Regions from separate parts of the Planctobacterium sp. AWM4_229 genome, predicted to be linked through region 2. Evidence: predicted binding sites of a transcription regulator. Region 2 holds the regulator's gene; each other region holds the start of a gene.
What was found. Region 2 encodes sigma-54, which starts transcription at its own class of promoters, with help from an activator protein. Its sites were predicted from a motif close to GTTGGCACGNNNNTNGNNT; they were not measured.

Region 1: a site for sigma-54 is predicted at 1,849-1,867, ahead of ACXAGP_RS00025 (EF-hand domain-containing protein). Genes of this name have one in related genera too.
Region 3: a site for sigma-54 is predicted at 2,307-2,325, ahead of ACXAGP_RS10690 (LruC domain-containing protein). Genes of this name have one in related genera too.
Region 4: a site for sigma-54 is predicted at 2,462-2,480, ahead of ACXAGP_RS14705 (DUF2726 domain-containing protein). Genes of this name have one in related genera too.

The regions. Positions count from the first base shown of each region.
Region 1 is NZ_JBSWWX010000001.1:1,223-5,668, reverse strand. Features, by position in the region: gene ACXAGP_RS00035 (diguanylate cyclase) at 1-567, opposite strand, end outside; gene ACXAGP_RS00030 (HD domain-containing protein) at 770-1,702, shown strand; gene ACXAGP_RS00025 (EF-hand domain-containing protein) at 1,905-2,378, shown strand; gene ACXAGP_RS00020 (TetR/AcrR family transcriptional regulator) at 2,511-3,143, opposite strand; gene ACXAGP_RS00015 (substrate-binding periplasmic protein) at 3,555-4,298, shown strand; gene ACXAGP_RS00010 (hypothetical protein) at 4,376-4,446, shown strand, end outside.
Region 2 is NZ_JBSWWX010000010.1:109,624-114,069, reverse strand. Features, by position in the region: gene lptC (LPS export ABC transporter periplasmic protein LptC) at 1-191, shown strand, start outside; gene lptA (lipopolysaccharide transport periplasmic protein LptA) at 154-660, shown strand; gene lptB (LPS export ABC transporter ATP-binding protein) at 693-1,418, shown strand; gene ACXAGP_RS19830 (RNA polymerase factor sigma-54) at 1,488-2,984, shown strand; gene hpf (ribosome hibernation promoting factor) at 3,012-3,299, shown strand; gene ptsN (PTS IIA-like nitrogen regulatory protein PtsN) at 3,315-3,758, shown strand; gene rapZ (RNase adapter RapZ) at 3,755-4,446, shown strand, end outside.
Region 3 is NZ_JBSWWX010000004.1:314,955-319,400, reverse strand. Features, by position in the region: gene ACXAGP_RS10700 (hypothetical protein) at 1-49, shown strand, start outside; gene ACXAGP_RS10695 (hypothetical protein) at 159-638, opposite strand; gene ACXAGP_RS10690 (LruC domain-containing protein) at 648-2,273, opposite strand; gene ACXAGP_RS10685 (hypothetical protein) at 2,546-3,298, shown strand; gene ACXAGP_RS10680 (WecB/TagA/CpsF family glycosyltransferase) at 3,501-4,446, shown strand, end outside.
Region 4 is NZ_JBSWWX010000006.1:175,172-179,617, forward strand. Features, by position in the region: gene ACXAGP_RS14695 (cobalamin biosynthesis protein CobD/CbiB) at 12-989, opposite strand; gene ACXAGP_RS14700 (5'-methylthioadenosine/adenosylhomocysteine nucleosidase) at 998-1,705, opposite strand; gene ACXAGP_RS14705 (DUF2726 domain-containing protein) at 1,843-2,418, opposite strand; gene ACXAGP_RS14710 (hypothetical protein) at 2,525-2,863, opposite strand; gene ACXAGP_RS14715 (alkaline phosphatase family protein) at 3,047-4,446, opposite strand, start outside.

The DNA.
Region 1 (4,446 bases), on a different contig from region 2:
ACGATTCATGCGCCCCGTTTGCTCAGGAGAAATATAGGCGAGGGTACCCTTCAATACACCGGGCTTCTCAGCATCAATATTTTCCGATGCCAATTCAATTGATATGCCAAAATCGATGAGTTTAATTTTCTGGGTTTGCGTATTGAGTAAAATGTTGGAAGGGTTAATATCTTTGTGGATAACCTTCTCACCATGGACCAGCGCCAGACAATCTACTATCTTTAGCGCAAATCGCCAAAACTCTGGTAAGCGCATCGCACGGTCACGATAAACGTTGGATAAAGAATCCCCGTCAAAATCTTCCAAAACCATGACCAGACTGTTGTCATGGCGAATGAGATCTAATGCTTGAATAACCCCTTTGCCCGACAGTTTTTTGGTAAGTTCGTATTCCCGGCGAAATCGAGCTAATTGTTCTGACGTTGGAAAATCCTGCTTAAGTTGTTTGAGAATGACACTTTTCGGAAAACCATTTGATTCAAAATCAGCGTTTTGGGCTCGATAGACTATTGTGCCGGAACTTTCGAATAATTTTTCACAAACTTTATAACAACCAATTTGGAACATGGAACAGATCCGTTTTATCTATCTTGTCAGGGCAAGTAACACGTTGTTGCAATTCTATAAAATTAGCAAATATTAACGGTTAATACCATTTTAGATTCACCTTGTTTAACCTTTGAGAATAACAACTAGATTGGAGCAATTCCGATACCCCATGTGCAATCAGTATGTAAATAAAATGTTGCTAATCTAAAAAGCTAACCCTATGATTAAATTCAAAAAACAAAGTACAACTGATTGTTTTCTGATGCTTGGCGAAATTCCTTACCCAATTCGGCCAGTAGTGATAGACAGGCAAACCTGCTTCTTCTTGCCATGCGACTTCCATTCTCAATATCAAGATCCTGAACAAGCTCTGCATGAGTTTATGCTGTTAGATATATTCAACTATGCAGATGGAAAGTATTTACCTCAATCAAACGCTTTCCACGACGTGGTTGCATTTGCAAAAAGCTATTTACGCAGTGATGAAGAGAAGCTAAAGAAGCTCTTTTTCCACAATGAATGTCACACTTTTCACCCGGTAAAGGGGGTATTGTCCGTCGCTTTAAAGCTGGCAATTGTTGATGGTATGTCCTATACCGATGCTGCTTATGAGCGCATTGGACTGGCTGCCGCTTTACATGATATCGGCAATATTGTAGAGAGGCAGGAACACGAACAGATCAGTATTGATGTCTCACGCGATAAGCTTGTCCAATTGGGTTACGATCAAAAAATGATAGAGGCTATCGCCTGCTGTATTTACAGTACCGCGATAGACTACAGAGATGGTTTGGTGCGCCGAACGGTTGGCTCGCGAGAAGCTAAAATTGTCTCGGATGCGGATCTGAGTAACCCGGGATTTCTTGATGTGACTAATTTTGCTGCTGAATCCATTAAGATTTGGCTAGAAATAGATGAGTTTGGCATCAAAGATTTCTCGACCATGGGCGTAGCTCTCACCAGGAGTTTCTTTAATCAAATAGGCGATTATTACACAGGCACCGCCCGTTTTATGTTTTCAGAACGGCGTCGCAAAAACCTCGTTGACCTTGAAGCAGCTGTTAAAGATATTCTGAAAAGGGCTAACTACTGCGAGCAAACCCTCATATCCATGTTATCGGAAATGGATGCAGCCCTGAAAGGTATAGGTTGAGCCATTCAAAATCGCCTGGTTGAGGCAAAAAATTGCCGCTAAACGGCACTACAAACCGATTTAAATACCACTTCTTTCCGCCTCATTTTCTTTACCTTAAATTTACATATAACCCACTGAGTTTATTAGGTTTTTCATTTTTAATTTTTGGAACGTAGATTGCTCTTAAAGATCGCGAATTAACGCATGTTAGGAGAAAAAAATGAACTCAATTTCAGGAGTTTCGGGTTTCGACCCTCAAGCGATGATGCAAAAAATGCAAGAACGAGCTCAACAAGCTGATACCGATGGTAATGGCGCTTTGTCAAAAACAGAGCTGACAGAGTCAATGGAGGGAGCAGGGCGCACGCCACCAAATTTCGATAAGATGTTCGATAAAGCAGATACAGATGGCAACGGTGAATTGTCAGCTGATGAGCAGCAAGCTATGCAAGATCACATACAACAGCGTATGGAGCAATTTCAATCCATGGGAATGCCAGGCGGCTCTTCAGGTTTTGGCTATCAACAAAACAGTTCGTTTGACAGCTTATTGAAATCACTAGAGACAGACGATGAGCAAAACAACGATTTGAAATCAGCGATTGAGCAAATCCAGAGTGGACATTCATCTGGAAATCAACAAGCGTGGCAAGTATTAAATGAAAACTTACCAGCGGTAAACACATACGCTTAATAAGTTGATTGCTTTAAGTGAGGCAAAGAACGTGAAAAAGCATTGGTTGCCTCACTTTTCATTCGCAAAGACGCTCACGAATGGTTACGCGTACTAGTGAACCGCCAATAAAATCAGCTCTTTTACTCGTACTTACTCAGAAGCTTTATTTGCTATGCCATGTTCTAATAAAAGCGCATGATGCTCACTCAATTCAGTCAAGAACTGTTTATTTATGACGATTCCCAACTCTAGTTTGAGATCATCAGGTAACAAAAATGGAAATACAGAAAGACTAATCGTAGAGATCAAGACATGTATCGGGTCAAAGCTAGCTGAAATATTATTATTGTTCTCGATACTACTTTTTAGTTGCGTTGCTTTATGTGCCATCAGTTCTCTAAAAACATTGCTTACGATAATGTGTTCAGCAGCATCTGGGTCGTGTATGGAGCGAAAAATGAGTTTGGGCAGTTCTGGTGCTTCAGACAGCAATGAATAGTACAAAGAAATAAATTTTTCTGGCGATATCGTTTGTCCACTTGATTTATCATCTCGGATTTTAGCAAGCAATGGTTGCACGGTCTCCCTGAGCACAGCTTTAAACAAGTTTTCCTTACTGCCGAAGTAATATCTGATCATGGCCGCATCAGTTTTTGCTGCCAGGGCAATCATACGTGTGGTGACTTTTGCATAGCCTTTTTCAGCAAATAATATCCTGGCTTGCTGCAATAATTTTTGACGTACATCTTTGTTGTTTGAAGGACGTCCGGGCATCTTACTCATTTTTAGTCCTTTGTTTTAAGTCGCCAAATTACTGCTGATAACATCAATAACGGCAAACAGAGACATTTCAGATCTTACAAATAAATTCTGGAAAACAAACTATAAACTGATTATCCACAAAATATCAAATATTCCCATAATGTATATTATGTTAAATATGATATTTACCCACAAGTTGTTATTAAGTTAATAAATTCAGTACCTTGCATATCCTCATGGTTTTTTAATGTTGTGAATCCCCTGTCCAATAACGAAATAAAGTAATCGTGCGCTACGTGCATGAAAATGAATTCAGTGAGGCTCAGTATTGTTTTATTCACGTAGCAACGCTTTAAAACCGACATCAAAATCTGGTACTTCCAGACAGGCTCTTCTATGCTCTGAAAGTCATCGTGTAACTGTTCTTCAAAAATGTCCTATACAATAATTAAGTTCATCGCGCTGAGTTGTATTGTCGTTTTGTCAATTGAGATTGATGCCAGCGAAAACTATTCGGTAATGCTCTATGAGCCGAATAATCCTCCTTATGTCATTTTTGATGATGCTGAAACCCGTGGTGTTTTTTTGGATGTGTTTGCCGGAATTGAGCAACGTACAAATCTAAAATTTGAATTTGTCTATATGCCCATAGCACGAGCGTTACATGAGTTTGATGCCGGCAATATTGATATTGAGCCAGGAGTGCATCCCGACTGGCGTCGTCATATGAAAGTACTGGGAGAATATTCAGTAACCTATGCAATTTCAGAAGAAGTCGTGGTGTTTTCCCCTGGCAATTATAAGGAAGTAAACGGTCCCGGTGATTTACTGGATGAGATTGTAGGTATCGTTCGAGGCTTCTCTTACCCAGATTACGATGCCGCGTTCAGCTCTGAAATGATCATCCGCATTAATAATGTGTCTCAAACTAATCTACTACAACAGTTGTTAAAAGATCGATTCAAACACGTATTTGTGGGACTCAATACCATCCTCTATTTCCAAAAGGAAATGCCAGAGTATAGACACTTACAAATTGGCAATGTCGTGGACAAACGCGATGTTATGATGCGTGTTCATCCCAAGAAAAAGTCTATACTTCCAGTTATGAACGCTGCGTTGCTGCAGATGATCAGCGACGGAGAAATAGAACGAATTTATGCCCGCTATCGCTAAGGCTATTAAATAGTGCAAAGAATATTTTTCAACGTTGCGCTATGTTTATAAATAGCTAAGCAAGAATAAGAGCCTTAATGAAACAACCTAACCAGACAATATTATTATTAATATTCATCGCTTTTTTAACATCTGGCTGTGTTCATTT
Region 2 (4,446 bases):
TGCAAACCATAGAAACCAGTTTCGTTGAAATCGATTTAGAAAAAAACACAGCGAGATCAGACAATCCGGTGATAATTACGGGTCAGGATTTTGTCATAAAAAGCAACGGGCTTAGCGTCAATCTGTTAACCCGAAAATTGGAACTAAAAGAACATGTTGAAACCATTTATCAGCAGACTGTTGTTAATTAGTGGCGCTTGCCTACTATTCTCAACAACAGCGCTGGCAGGTAAGGAAGATTTTAAGCTTCCCATTAAAGTAGACTCCAAATCACAATTTGTTGACGGAAAGCGCAAAACCTCAGTGTTTAAAGAAGATGTGCGAGTTCGTCAGGGATCACTTTCCATCGATGCTGACGAGGTGCGAGTGAGTGCCGAGGATGGCAAGGGAAAGGAGATCTTTATCGCAATCGGTAAACCTGCGGTATATTCTCAAACCATGGACGATGGCAGTAAAATTACTGCAAAAGCCGAAGAAATACGTTACGTGGTTGAGTCGCGAACGTTGGAATTGAACGGTTCAGCAGAACTGCACCAAGACACCAGTATGGTGAGAGGCGAAAAAATCAGTTTTAATCTTGAAAAAGAACAGCTCATTGCCGGCGGTGATGAGTCAGATGGCCGGGTAACAACGGTGTTTCAAACTGACGATAAAAATTAAATACGCATAAACCGCAAAAGGAAACACTGATAGTGCCAACCTTATATGCTAACAATTTGGCAAAATCTTATAAAAGCCGACAGGTAGTGCGGGATGTAAGCATCCAGGTGAATACCGGACAAATAGTGGGCTTATTGGGTCCTAATGGCGCTGGAAAAACCACGACATTTTATATGATCGTAGGTCTGGTCACCTTAGATAAAGGTGAAGTATTCATAGACCAACACGAACTGACTTTACAGCCGATGCATGTCCGTGCCCGGCACGGTATTGGTTATTTGCCTCAAGAATCTTCGATTTTCAGAAAATTAAGCGTTTTCCAGAATCTCATGGCAATTTTGCAAATGCGCAAAGAACTGGATAACGAACAACGCGAAGAACTGGCAGACGAGCTGCTGGATGAATTTAACTTAAATCATATTCGCCATAACCTTGGCATGAGCCTGTCTGGTGGCGAGCGTCGCAGAGTGGAAATTGCCCGGGCACTAGCGGCCAACCCACAGTTTATTTTGCTGGACGAACCTTTCGCAGGCGTTGACCCTATCTCTGTTAATGATATAAAGAAGATTATTCACCATCTGCGAGACAGAGGAATTGGCGTTCTGATCACTGATCACAATGTGCGCGAAACCCTCGACGTATGTGAGCAAGCTTACATCGTCAGCCATGGGCAAGTTATCGCTGAGGGCGAACCGGAAACGGTTTTGGCCAATCAGCAAGTAAGAGATGTATACCTGGGTGAGCAATTCAGGCTATAGTTACTAAAACAATAACTCATAAGTGGATTGCGATAATTTCGCATTCTGGAGTCGGAAAAACCATTTTTAATGAAGCCGTCTTTACAACTAAAATTTAGTCAACAATTAACAATGACGCCGCAGTTGCAGCAAGCCATTCGCTTGTTGCAATTATCAACGCTGGATCTGCAACAGGAGATTCAAGACGCATTGGACGCCAACCCACTTCTGGAAGTGGATGAATCTACAGATGGCAACAGTGACGAGGCTTTAGAATTACTCAAAGAGCCAAAATCCAGTTCAGATCTAAACGGCGCAGACAGCGATAAAGAATTCAATGGCTCTGACGGTATTGATTCTAGCGACGCATTCGAAAAAAATGATTTGCCCGATGAGCTCCCCATCGACAGTACCTGGGACGAGTATTACAGCGCGTCTTCTGCACCAGCCCCTGCTGCCAGTGTTGGTTCCGATGATGAACAGGTTTACCAGGGAGAAACCAGCGAATCCATACAAGATCACTTGCTTTGGCAACTGCATCTGACACCTTTCAGTGAAACCGACCAAGCCATTGCATTGGCCATCATCGACTCCATTGATGAGAGCGGCTATCTCACCGTATCGGTTGAGGATATTCTGGAAAGTCTCAATGATGAAGAAATTGAGCTGGACGAAGTAGAATGTGTCAGAAAACGCATTCAGCACTTTGACCCTATGGGTTCTGGCTCCATCTCGCCGCAAGAGTGCTTGTTGGTGCAATTGGGGCAATTTCCCGCTGATACCCCTTGGTTGAAAGAGGCCAAATCACTGCTTTGCGATTATTCTGATTTGTTAATGGCCAAAGATTTTCGTACCCTTATTCGAAAATCGAAACTGCGGGAAGAGCAGTTAAAAGAAGTATTAAAACTGCTGCAAACCCTCAATCCTCATCCTGGTAGTACCCTCAATACCAAAGAGCCGGATTACGTTATTCCAGATGTTTCTGTCACTAAAAAATCCGGACGCTGGGTAGTGGAACTCAATCCCGAATCAGTACCTAAGTTGAATATCAATCAACAATACGCTGCGATGAGTAAAAACAGCCGCAGCAGTGCGGACGGTCAATTCATTCGCTCCCACATGCAAGAAGCCAAATGGTTTATCAAGAGCATAGAAAGTCGTAACGATACTTTGCTGAAAGTGGCCAATTGTATCGTGCAGCAACAACATGGCTTTTTTGAGCATGGACCGGAAATGATGAAGCCAATGGTACTAAACGATGTGGCAGAAATGGTAGACATGCACGAGTCCACGATTTCACGGGTAACCACTCAAAAATACATGCACACGCCAAGAGGTATTTTCGAACTCAAATATTTCTTTTCCAGTCATGTGGCAACGGAAAATGGTGGTGAGTGTTCTTCTACGGCAATTAGAGCACTTATCAAAAAGCTTGTGGCGGCAGAAAATCAGGCTAAACCACTAAGTGATAGCAAGATTGCGCAATTGCTTGCCGATCAGGGCATTATGGTAGCCCGGCGAACCATTGCGAAATACCGGGAATCGCTCTCGATTCCTCCATCTAACCAACGTAAGAGTCTAATATAGACTTCCCTACAAGAAGGACGACCAATTATGCAAATAAACTTATCAGGTCATCACGTCGAAATCACCGATTCTCTTCGCGATTATGTCGATACAAAATTTACCAAGCTTGAGCGACATTTTGATCACATAAACAATGTGTATGTCATCTTAAACGTTGAAAAACTCAACCAAAAAGCGGAAGCAACCCTGCATCTTGATGGAGGTGAAGTATTTGCCACGTCGGAGCATAAAGACATGTATGCTGCGATTGACTCACTGATTGACAAGCTAGACAGGCAAGTCATAAAACACAAAGAAAAACTCAAGAGTCATTAAGAGGCCTAAACAAGGATGGAAATCAAAGACATCCTCTCATTGGACTGCACGCGTTGTGCAGTCCCTGTTACCAGCAAAAAACGCGCACTCCAAATCATCAGCAACATTGCCAGCGAAAAACTAGATGCACTTAACGAAGAAGATGTGCTTGCCAGTTTATTATGCCGAGAAAAAATGGGCAGCACAGGTATTGGACAAGGTATCGCTATCCCGCACGGCCGAGTAGATGGTCTGAGTTCCCCTCTGGCTATTGTTATTACCTGCTCTCCTGGTATAGAATTTGACTCAATCGACAATCAGCTTGTCGACATTTTTTTTGCGATTCTTGTGCCTACTGAGCAAACCGACGGCCACCTTCAAACCTTGGCTCGTATCGCTCAAAAACTCAGTGATAAAGAGGTTATCAAGGTTATTCGCAATTGCCATTCAGACAACGCACTTTATGAAGCACTGGTATGAAACTAATTGTGATCAGCGGACGATCCGGATCCGGAAAGTCTGTGGTATTAAGGGCTTTGGAGGATTTGGGTTACTACTGTGTAGATAATCTTCCCGTCAGCATGCTGCCCACGCTAACTCATGCTGTAGTGAGTGAATACGATCAAATTGCCGTCAGTATTGATGTGCGTAACTTACCTAAAGATCCCGATTTATTGGCTGAAAACCTGGATTTTCTGCCCAATAAAACCGATTTAACTATCATTTATCTCGACGCCAGTGACGACATGCTGATCAAGCGCTACAGCGAAACTCGCCGTCTGCACCCACTTTCAAAAAACAAGATCTCCCTTGCAGATGCGATTGTTAAAGAGCGCGAACTGTTAACCCCAATATATGAACGTGCAGATTTGCACATCGACACTGATAAATTATCCATTCACCAGTTAGCAGAGCTTGTTAGAGAACGTATATTAGGAAAAAAATCCTCGCGACTGGTATTAGTTTTTGAATCCTTTGGTTTTAAAAATGGCGTCCCAAAAGACGCAGATTATGTTTTTGATGTGAGATTTTTACCCAATCCTCATTGGATACCTGAATTAAAACCCTACACGGGTCAAGATACCCCGGTGGCTCAGTACCTTACTTCACAACCCATTGTGAATAAGGTGATCGGGCAGATCCAAAACTTGATTGAAACCTGGTTGCC
Region 3 (4,446 bases), on a different contig from region 2:
ATTCGAAGGAACAAATTGTAATAAGCCCCAAGATTTAAGATCATTTTAACGGACAATCACTTGATTATTTTGACAGTGGTATGAGTTCAATTAGAAGAGTTTCACAAACTAAAACAAAAAAGCCCGCCAAAGGCGGGCCACCCCAGGTAACACCCAAATCAGAGGCTGAGCACAATCCTGTCCTGGCCTTTGTAGGTGATGTCTTTGACATTGTTATGAGAGAGCGTGAGTTTCTCTATCTGAAGGTCGCGATAATGGGCAGGGATCTCAATCTTGCGTTGCACTGTGCCATTGCTATCGGTGCGCAGCACGGTCAGCAAAGTCACTTTCAGGGGACGTTTTACACCCTGCAACATTTTGGGATTCTCCACTGCAAACACCTTGAGTAAAATCCCCGCTTCCGGTTGCTTTAAATCATTGGTTACCGTGATATCTAACATGACTTGCTGCGATGTTTTAAAATCAAAATCTGAACTAACCACAAGGTCTTTGGAGCTTCCGGCGGTTTTACTGGTTTGCGATTTAGCAGCAACGGAGGACTGCAGCACTTCCGCTTTTGCTTGCGCGTGCTGCATCACAACACTCATCGCTAAAGAGCCAGTTAGTAACAGAGAAAATATTTGCTTTTGAGTTTTCATAACAGACTCCTATTGAAACACATGAGTTTGACGACCGGGCACCAGGTACCAATCTGGCTTAAGTTGCCCTGATGACTCTACCCAATCTTGATAGTCAGGATAGGCCCACAGAACGTCTATGTACTCTCGAGGATATTGCCAATCACTGTTGAGCTTTAATCCCCAGGGTAAGTTTTGCGCGTTTTTGTAATAGCGCTGCTGAGCAGGGTCTGAATCATCCGCATGAGTGCCAAACAAGTAGGGATCAGCGAGGTCCGTAGGACCGTAACCTGCGAAATGGATTTCGTGGCCACGTTTATTACTGCGGAAGATAAAGAAATCCAAATCAGCATGCAGAAGTTGACTTAAGTCGTCGTGGAAGTTCACCTCAAAACTAAAGGGCACAGGAGGAAACTTCTCACAGTGCAGATGAGTGTTAAAGTGAGAACATTGGCCGCTGGCTTCACCGGTTTGAGTATACAAAGTCGAATTACGCCACAGTTGGATCACGGCATTCGTTTGATATTCTTCGGTAAATTTGTCGAACTGTTCACCGGCAATACTCAGGCTGGCAGACTTCACCGCGTCAGGTACAACGTTCATTAAACGCAGTGCAAACCCGTTGGCATTAGACGCCCCTCTGGCATCGATAAAGCCGCTGATTTTAAGTCCAGAAATCCCGCCTTGTGCACTGTATATGGTTTGCAGGCGTTCACGAATGACCAGATCATTCATATCGTAATCACCCAGTTTCGGCCAGTTGTCTTCATAGGCTAAAGTTACCCAATCATTTTGATTTGGATAATAGCTACTGTAAGCCTTGCGATAATCATTGGGAAACTCGTCTTGCTCGTCGGCAACACCATCTGCGTCGCTATCATTCACCTTGGGCATCGACACCAATGTCTCTTTTTGAATGGCAGTGCTTGGCGTAGCTTTCACGCTAAATACAGCATCATTGAAGTCATTGTCCCCCCAGGTGCGTGGTAAATCCTCAAAGCCCATGATAACTTCCTGCACTTCTTCATCGTAAAGCAATACCACATGTTGACGTAGTTCAGCAGTGTGCTCAGGGTTGAGACCGCTAAGTGAATAATAATAAGGAATGCGGCGATCCTTTACCCCTGTCCACCAGGAGTAACCATTGGCTGCGATAAAAAAGCCAATTGTGGTACCAGCAGTAAACTCACCTATGTTGACTCTATGCCCCGTTGCCATGTGGGGATAAGAAAGGTTAGGAAATACAATGGTTACGTCCACATCCTCTTTTCTTGTTGGCGGATTACCCGTGGGATAGCTGAAAAAACCGAACGCATTTTTGTATCCTGCCCCTTCATGCAGGAAGGTTACGTAAACCTCGGCCGTTTCAGTCAAGGAGATAGTCGAGCCAGAATCATCAGTTAAAAAGGCTTTGTTTATTTTGGACTCCGGCAATGCGTTGTTGATACGCTGAAAGAATTCAGATGAGTACTCTTCTCGCGCCCAAATCATATTTTGTGGTTTTCCGGTATTTTGGTTGTACCCGCCCGGCCAAGCCTGACCAGATAAGAACTGCCATTGATAAACCCCGTTCACCATTTCTGAGGCACGCGGCATAGATGTGATGAGGGAGCCCAACATCATGGTAGCGATAAACATTGCGGTGGATTTTCGCATCTCTGATTCTCCAGTTGTTTTCTGAAGCAAACAGAGCGAGGACCGTGCCAACCAGAATTATCTTATTAAATTCAAAGTTTTATGTGATTTTTATACAATTTGATAGAGATGGTTTTTGCATTTCGCATCGCAAAACGGGGATTTTTCGCAATTTGACGCAGTAATTTGCTATTACAGCAGTCTTGATGCCTTTAAAAGTCTTTGCAAGAACACCTGGCCCATTTAGTGCTTTACCTTGATGAAATTAACTTGCGTTTCGGAGATCGTGCATTATGCAACATGCCACCGAACAAAAAGAGATGTTGGTGTTTTCCATCGCACTTAATGGCTATCAGTGGTTATATCGCCACTGCATTAATAGCCATCGCGAATACGCACACAAAATTAATGCTGAGTACGTTTGCGTGTCTCGTCCGAGATTTTCGTCGATGGGCATTGAATGTTGTTGGTTGAAGCTACTCCTTCTCAGAGAGGCATTAAATAAGGGATACCAATGGGTGTTGTTTATTGATGCCGATGCCTATGTACAACAAGAAGCACCCGATATCCGTTTACACGCAGACGAATCCAAAAGTATCTACATGGCAAATGGGAAGACAGGTCGGTTTAACTCGGGTGTTATTTTGTTGCGCAATACAAAACCAGCAAAACAGTTCATCGATGAGGTGATTGCATCAAAAGGACAACCCTTAGCCAAAGCACATCAAGTGGGCTGGGGCGAAAATGGCTATATTATTCAGGCAGCCGAAAACAGCGATTGCATTGCAACCTTGCCTCTCAAATGGAACAACACCTGGCAACCTGAGTTGGAAGACCACATACGGCATTTTAACCACGGTATTATGCGTAACCAAACCCCACACCACCACCTCTATAACCTGGTTCACCGATATCTGGCTAAATTTACCAGGGCGATGAGTAAGCTGCACTCTCAAGACTCCAACAACCAACCTCTTGCTGATACAAAATCGCCACTGTTGGCACTTTTTACCCGTACTCAGAAAAGCTATCCGCAATTTTTTTAGTTGTCTGCGACCTCATACATCTCATTTCTCAAAATAAAAATGCAAATTGAAAAAGCCATCGAAAAAAGCGTTGCAATTTGCAAAGCAACATCAACAGAAAAATAAAATTTTCTATGATTTTCAACTATTTAAAAAATGGCACGGCTTAAGCAATATCCTTTTCAAGCTAACCACAATACGAAGTTTGAACAGGAGAATGGTTATGAGCAATACGCAATCTCAAACCACACGCAATATAAAACAGATCGGTCTGGTACTGCGTGCTACTGAATTCAGTTTGTCACTCGTTGCGCTCGTGACAGTTGCACCTTTATTGATAATAAATCTGGTACAGGCAGCCTTACGTGGCGAGAGCACCATCAAGGAACAACATAAAATCGATGCGCTAGGTCGCCGCGTGACTTTCAAACACTTTAGTTTTGGTGTCTTCAAGTCCAGTCCAGTGTTGTGGCAAGTGTTAAAAGGCGAATTACATTTCTGTGGAGCAACTTGTGAGCACAGAGTTAGCAACGAAACGCTATCTCGAATTGACTTGAACAAGCTGCCTTCAGCACTGGTAAGTCTGCATGCCTTGCACAGCCGCAGTGGCTTAGCAGTAAGCTGCCCCGATAGCCTTTATCAAAAGCAAGCGACGATGAGCTCACTCAACCTAATGGGACTGCTGGTGCGCTTTGCTTTTAACTCCGTGTTTTATCGCAGTGATGAGTTAGCCTGCCCGGCTCGCCTTCCGTTGTACGGGTTAAACATTAATAACACCCAAATGGAAAAGGCGATTGCGTGGTTCACTGACGGTACATTCTTCCGCGGTATTAAGCGCAGCAGTCTGAATCTGCAGCGTCCCAAAATCAGTTTCTTTGTAAACGCCAACTCAGTGAATCTTGCCCAGCGAAATCCTGAATTTAAAGAAGCCTTGAAAAAAGCGGACTGCTTATTTGGCGATGGCTCAGGTATTCGTGTCGCTGCCCGCTCCCGTCAACTGAAGTTGATGGACAACATTAATGGCACCGACGTATTACCCCTGTTATGCAAGGCCATGAACAAGCAAAATAAGCGCTTGTTTTTACTGGGGGCTAAACCCGGTATCGCCCAAAAAATGGCAAACAATCTGAAACAGATCTGGCCACAAATGCAAATCAGCGGTGTACAAC
Region 4 (4,446 bases), on a different contig from region 2:
GTTTTATCTGCTCATCCAGTGACGCTTTTAGCGGCACTGTTAAAAATAAACCAGGCGCTGGTGTATGCCAGAAATACTAACATACACAACAATATGCCATGTTGGATCATTAATATGCCTAATTTCCGGGCGTCTTCGATACCCGGCAGGGTGTCTGTACCGCATTTTGGCAGCCTGATTTTCTTGATACCATAAAATGCCGGGCCTCCCAATTCACATTTGAGCGCGCCGGCAAATACTGCCAGAATCAAACTGTGGCTGGATACCTGGCCGCCGAGGCTTTTAACCGCTTTCCAGGAACCCGAAAGCCCTAGTGTAATGGTAAAAAAGAGTGTGGAGAGACGTATCGGTAGCCACTGCAAAATAAACATCAGCCAGGCCGCAGGGCGACCGAAAGCGGCGAATTGTTTGATTTTAAGGTTCCACTCCTGACTCATTTCATACAAGCAGCGATAGAGCAGGGCAGCAATACCTCCACCGATGAGATACCAAAAAATTACCGATAAATATTGATAATGAAAGCGCAAAATCCGGGTTTCCATACTGGCTTTGACGATACCTGCTTTGGAAAGGTTTGAGGTTTCCCGCAGCACCAGGCTTGACAGGGTATTGCGTGCGAGTGCCCTTTTGTCCGCTTTTAACTGCTGAATGATCTGCCGTGATTTGATATTGACTGACTGAAACTTGAGTGCCACAAACAAAAAGAAGGCTTCGAAAAACCAATCGTATTCGGCGAACCATTTGATGGTGAAAATCAAGATGGCGAGCGGTGTTAGCAATACAAAGATGGCCATGATTCCCGCAATGCGTTGTTGGCCAACTGAGCGAGTCGGATCTGCGGCCTTGTTCCCCAAGGCTCTGGCAAAAATCTTTAAGATGGTGAGTGGATGGCTTTTATCAGTCCAACGCAAGTTAGCCTCTGCCAGCAAGGCCATAACTAAGATCCCCGCGCTTAAGAGCGCGGGATTAAGGTCAGCAAAGATGTCCATTAAGGCACTTAATCCTGATATCTCGCCAGTTCCATGATCATCGCCATCACCAGTTCGGCGGAGTTTTTGCCAGCTTGCTCAATGTATTCAGAGAATGACACTGAAGACTCTTTTCCGGCGATATCCGACAATGAGCGGATCACCAAAAATGGGGTATCCAGCATAAAGCAGGTTTGACCGATGGCCGCGCCTTCCATTTCTACTGCCGACATATCCGGGAATAGACCTCGTAGGCGGCTAACCGCATCGTCACAGCCGATAAAAGAGTCACCAGTACATACCAGGCCCTTTTTGATGGTGGTGTGAGTAATATTGTTGGCGGCATTAACCGCGGCATCTACCATTCTAACATCACAAGGATAGATATCGGGCATGCCAAACACCTGGCCGCGTTTGTAGCCAAAGTGAGTTACGTCCACATCGTGATGTTGTACGCCGGTGGCAATCACCACATCACCAATATTAAGAGTTGTGTCGAAACCGCCTGCTGAGCCGGTATTGACCACAAAGTCGGGAGCAAATTTGTCGATCATCACAGTGGTGGAAACCGAGGCGGCTACTTTACCGATGCCACATTTTACCAACACCACTTCTACTTCGTTGATGGTGCCGACATAATATTCGAGGTGCGCAAAATGGAAGGTTTCTTTTAACTGCATCCGTTGTTTCAACAGTGCGATTTCCTGATCCATCGCCCCTAAAATACCAATTTTCATACTTGTCTCAAATCCTATATCTTACTTCGTTGCTAGTGTAACGACAGCCGCCTGTTAAGCCAACCAAGGATTAAAAAAATGCCAGACAAAGTCTGGCAAATAAAGGGAATGACCTGAGGTCGGTAGTAAAACTGTTGTTACGCTGCAATCGGGCGCGTAAAGGTAGCTTTTCTGTCTGGGTTGTTAGTACCAGCCACCAGAGGTTTTTTCGGCTCTTTGTATTTGATCGGGGCCAGTTTGGCGTTGATACAGGCGCGAATATCGGCTGGTTTATAGCCGCCTTTGACTTTGATGCGTAAATGGGGGATACGGGCGGCATCCAATGCGCCACTTAAAAACCAATCACGCTGGGTTTTGTAACCGTCTTTTTTATTCTTTTGATGCACCAGATCCACCGCAATAACCGGGGACAGGTCTTCTTTGTCACACAATACAAAGTCCAGGTGATGACCTGCAGCCCGTTGCATGGCGGTGCGCAATGTCTTTTTCTCAGTTTTAGGACGCACAGCCAGGATATCCGTCAGACGCACGCGACAAATAATGCGGTATTTATCGCCAACAGAGGCTTCCAATAGATCCAGAAATTGGCGCTCTACTGGGGTAAATAAGTTGGTTTTGCGATTGAATGGAAAGGCAAGGCCACCGTCATTTAATTTGATCGCTCCCACCGTAACCACGATAAGTAACATAAACAAAACGATTGCGAGTTCCATAAATTCTCCTGCTAACTGAAATACGCTTTTCTCGTGTAACAGAAAGCAAGGTCAATGCCAGAACTAGATTTGAGATTAAAAAAATACGTTGAGAGCAGGGGATGGCTCAGTTAAGCATGAGATTGACTTGCGTGCCAGCCCCGTCCTTAAAGACGTAGGCACGATATTTCTGATCCTCACTACGCACTGTCAGGTAACGTCCTTGCACAGCGGTTTGGGCATTTTCAAGTTGCTGTGCCAGCGATTTTGCCACTGATTCCGGTGAATCGACCACAAAAAAACTCAGCGTTGCTGGTTTTTTGACGCCAAAAATTCGACAGGTTTTACTGCCTTCAGGCAACTGGATATCAAACCAGACCGAAGGGCAAGTGGATTTCGGTGGGGCAGTTTCTGTCAGCCCAGCAAAAGAGATAAAAACAAAAGTGAGAGCAAGGCGTCTAAACAAACTCATTCCTGAATGATTAATGGCTCGTGAAAGTATAGAAGGCTGCGGCTGTGAAGGGCAAGTAACTTAGGTATGTTGGCTATTGCTCGGTTATAAAAACTGAGGCTGAACATTTTGTTATGGAAAATATGAAAAAGGGGAGTCAACGGCAAGTTGACTCCCCGTAGTATCGTATTTTTGTGTCTAATGTAATTCAGCGATTTCAGCCAGTACAGAACCCGTTGATTTGTCGGGATAAGTAATGCTCAATGTTGCTGACAGGGTTACAGCGATATCTTCTGGTGAAACCAGGCGAGTAACACGCTGAGGTTTAACCTTCCAGCCGGTAAAATACACGGGAACATGGGTATCGTATTTATAGGGTGAGCCATGTGTTGCTGCGGAATAGTTGCCTAACATAGTCGAGGTTTTTTGTACCACAATTAAATCCCCGGAACGTTCAGCAACAAAGTTATTACTGATCCTCTGTGACACCGGGTCGGCTTTTGTGCTGCCTGCGGCGAGCTCCTCACTGCTATAAACCGCAGCAATCTCTTCATAGCCAGCCAATTCTTTAGCAAAGTCTTCAAGCACATCCTCTAAATCTAAATCGGCGGCTTTGATGGTGGCATGGTTCAGATAAATATTGGGCAGTCGGATAAAGGACAGCAACTCTCCATCGATATCTTTTTCTGCGGAATAATTTTTAACGAACTGTTTTAATTTACCTGATACATCACCGCGTAAACCTGCAAACCCCAGAGACTTCTTATACTCTGGAATAGCATCTACGCCATGGTCTGCAGACAGGGCCAGCAGCACGTGCTCTAAGCCTACCTGCTCATCGAGAAAACTAAATAAGTCAGCCAGAACGGCATCCAGCTGGTAGAGTCCGTCCTCAGCTTCGCGGCTAAAGGGGCCATAGTTGTGACCAATGTAGTCATTCAGTGAAAAGCTGATAGCAAGAAAGTCGGTGACATCATCTTTGCCTAAGGCGTTTTGTTGCGCGATGTGCTTGGCAAATTCAGCCGTCAACTCATCAGCAAAAGGCGTCATGTTAAGGGCTTTGTAATAACTTTTGTCCGCTTCTTCAGGTAAGCCATGAGGAAAACCGCGCGAAAATCCACGTGGTGGGATTTGGTATATCCTGTTTTCTGTGGAGTTTATATAAACTGACTCGGGTTTACTGAGGGTCCATTGGGCACCCACCCAGCTGTCTTTCAGGCCTCCTTCATTAAACGCCCTTGCCCAATCGGGCATGGCATCATAGTACCAGGAGCTGGTGACAAAATTTCCGCTGTTTTTGTCCATCCAGAAGGATTTACCAAACTGCCCACCGGTTAGCACTGCGCCGCGATCTTTGACTGACACCGAGTAGATTTTTGCCTTGCCGTTGCTGGCGAAATGCAATTCATCAGAAAAGGTTGAGGCCATCAGATTTTTAGGCGAAGCGCTCTTGCCACTACCCTGAAGTATTGTGGTTTCGCTATCTGCAACACAATACATCTCAGCCTCACCTGCTACATCGTACCAGTTGTTGCCAATTAAGCCGTGTTGCGAAGGGGGTGCGCCGGTCGCGAGGGTAGCATGGCCTACAGCGGTGA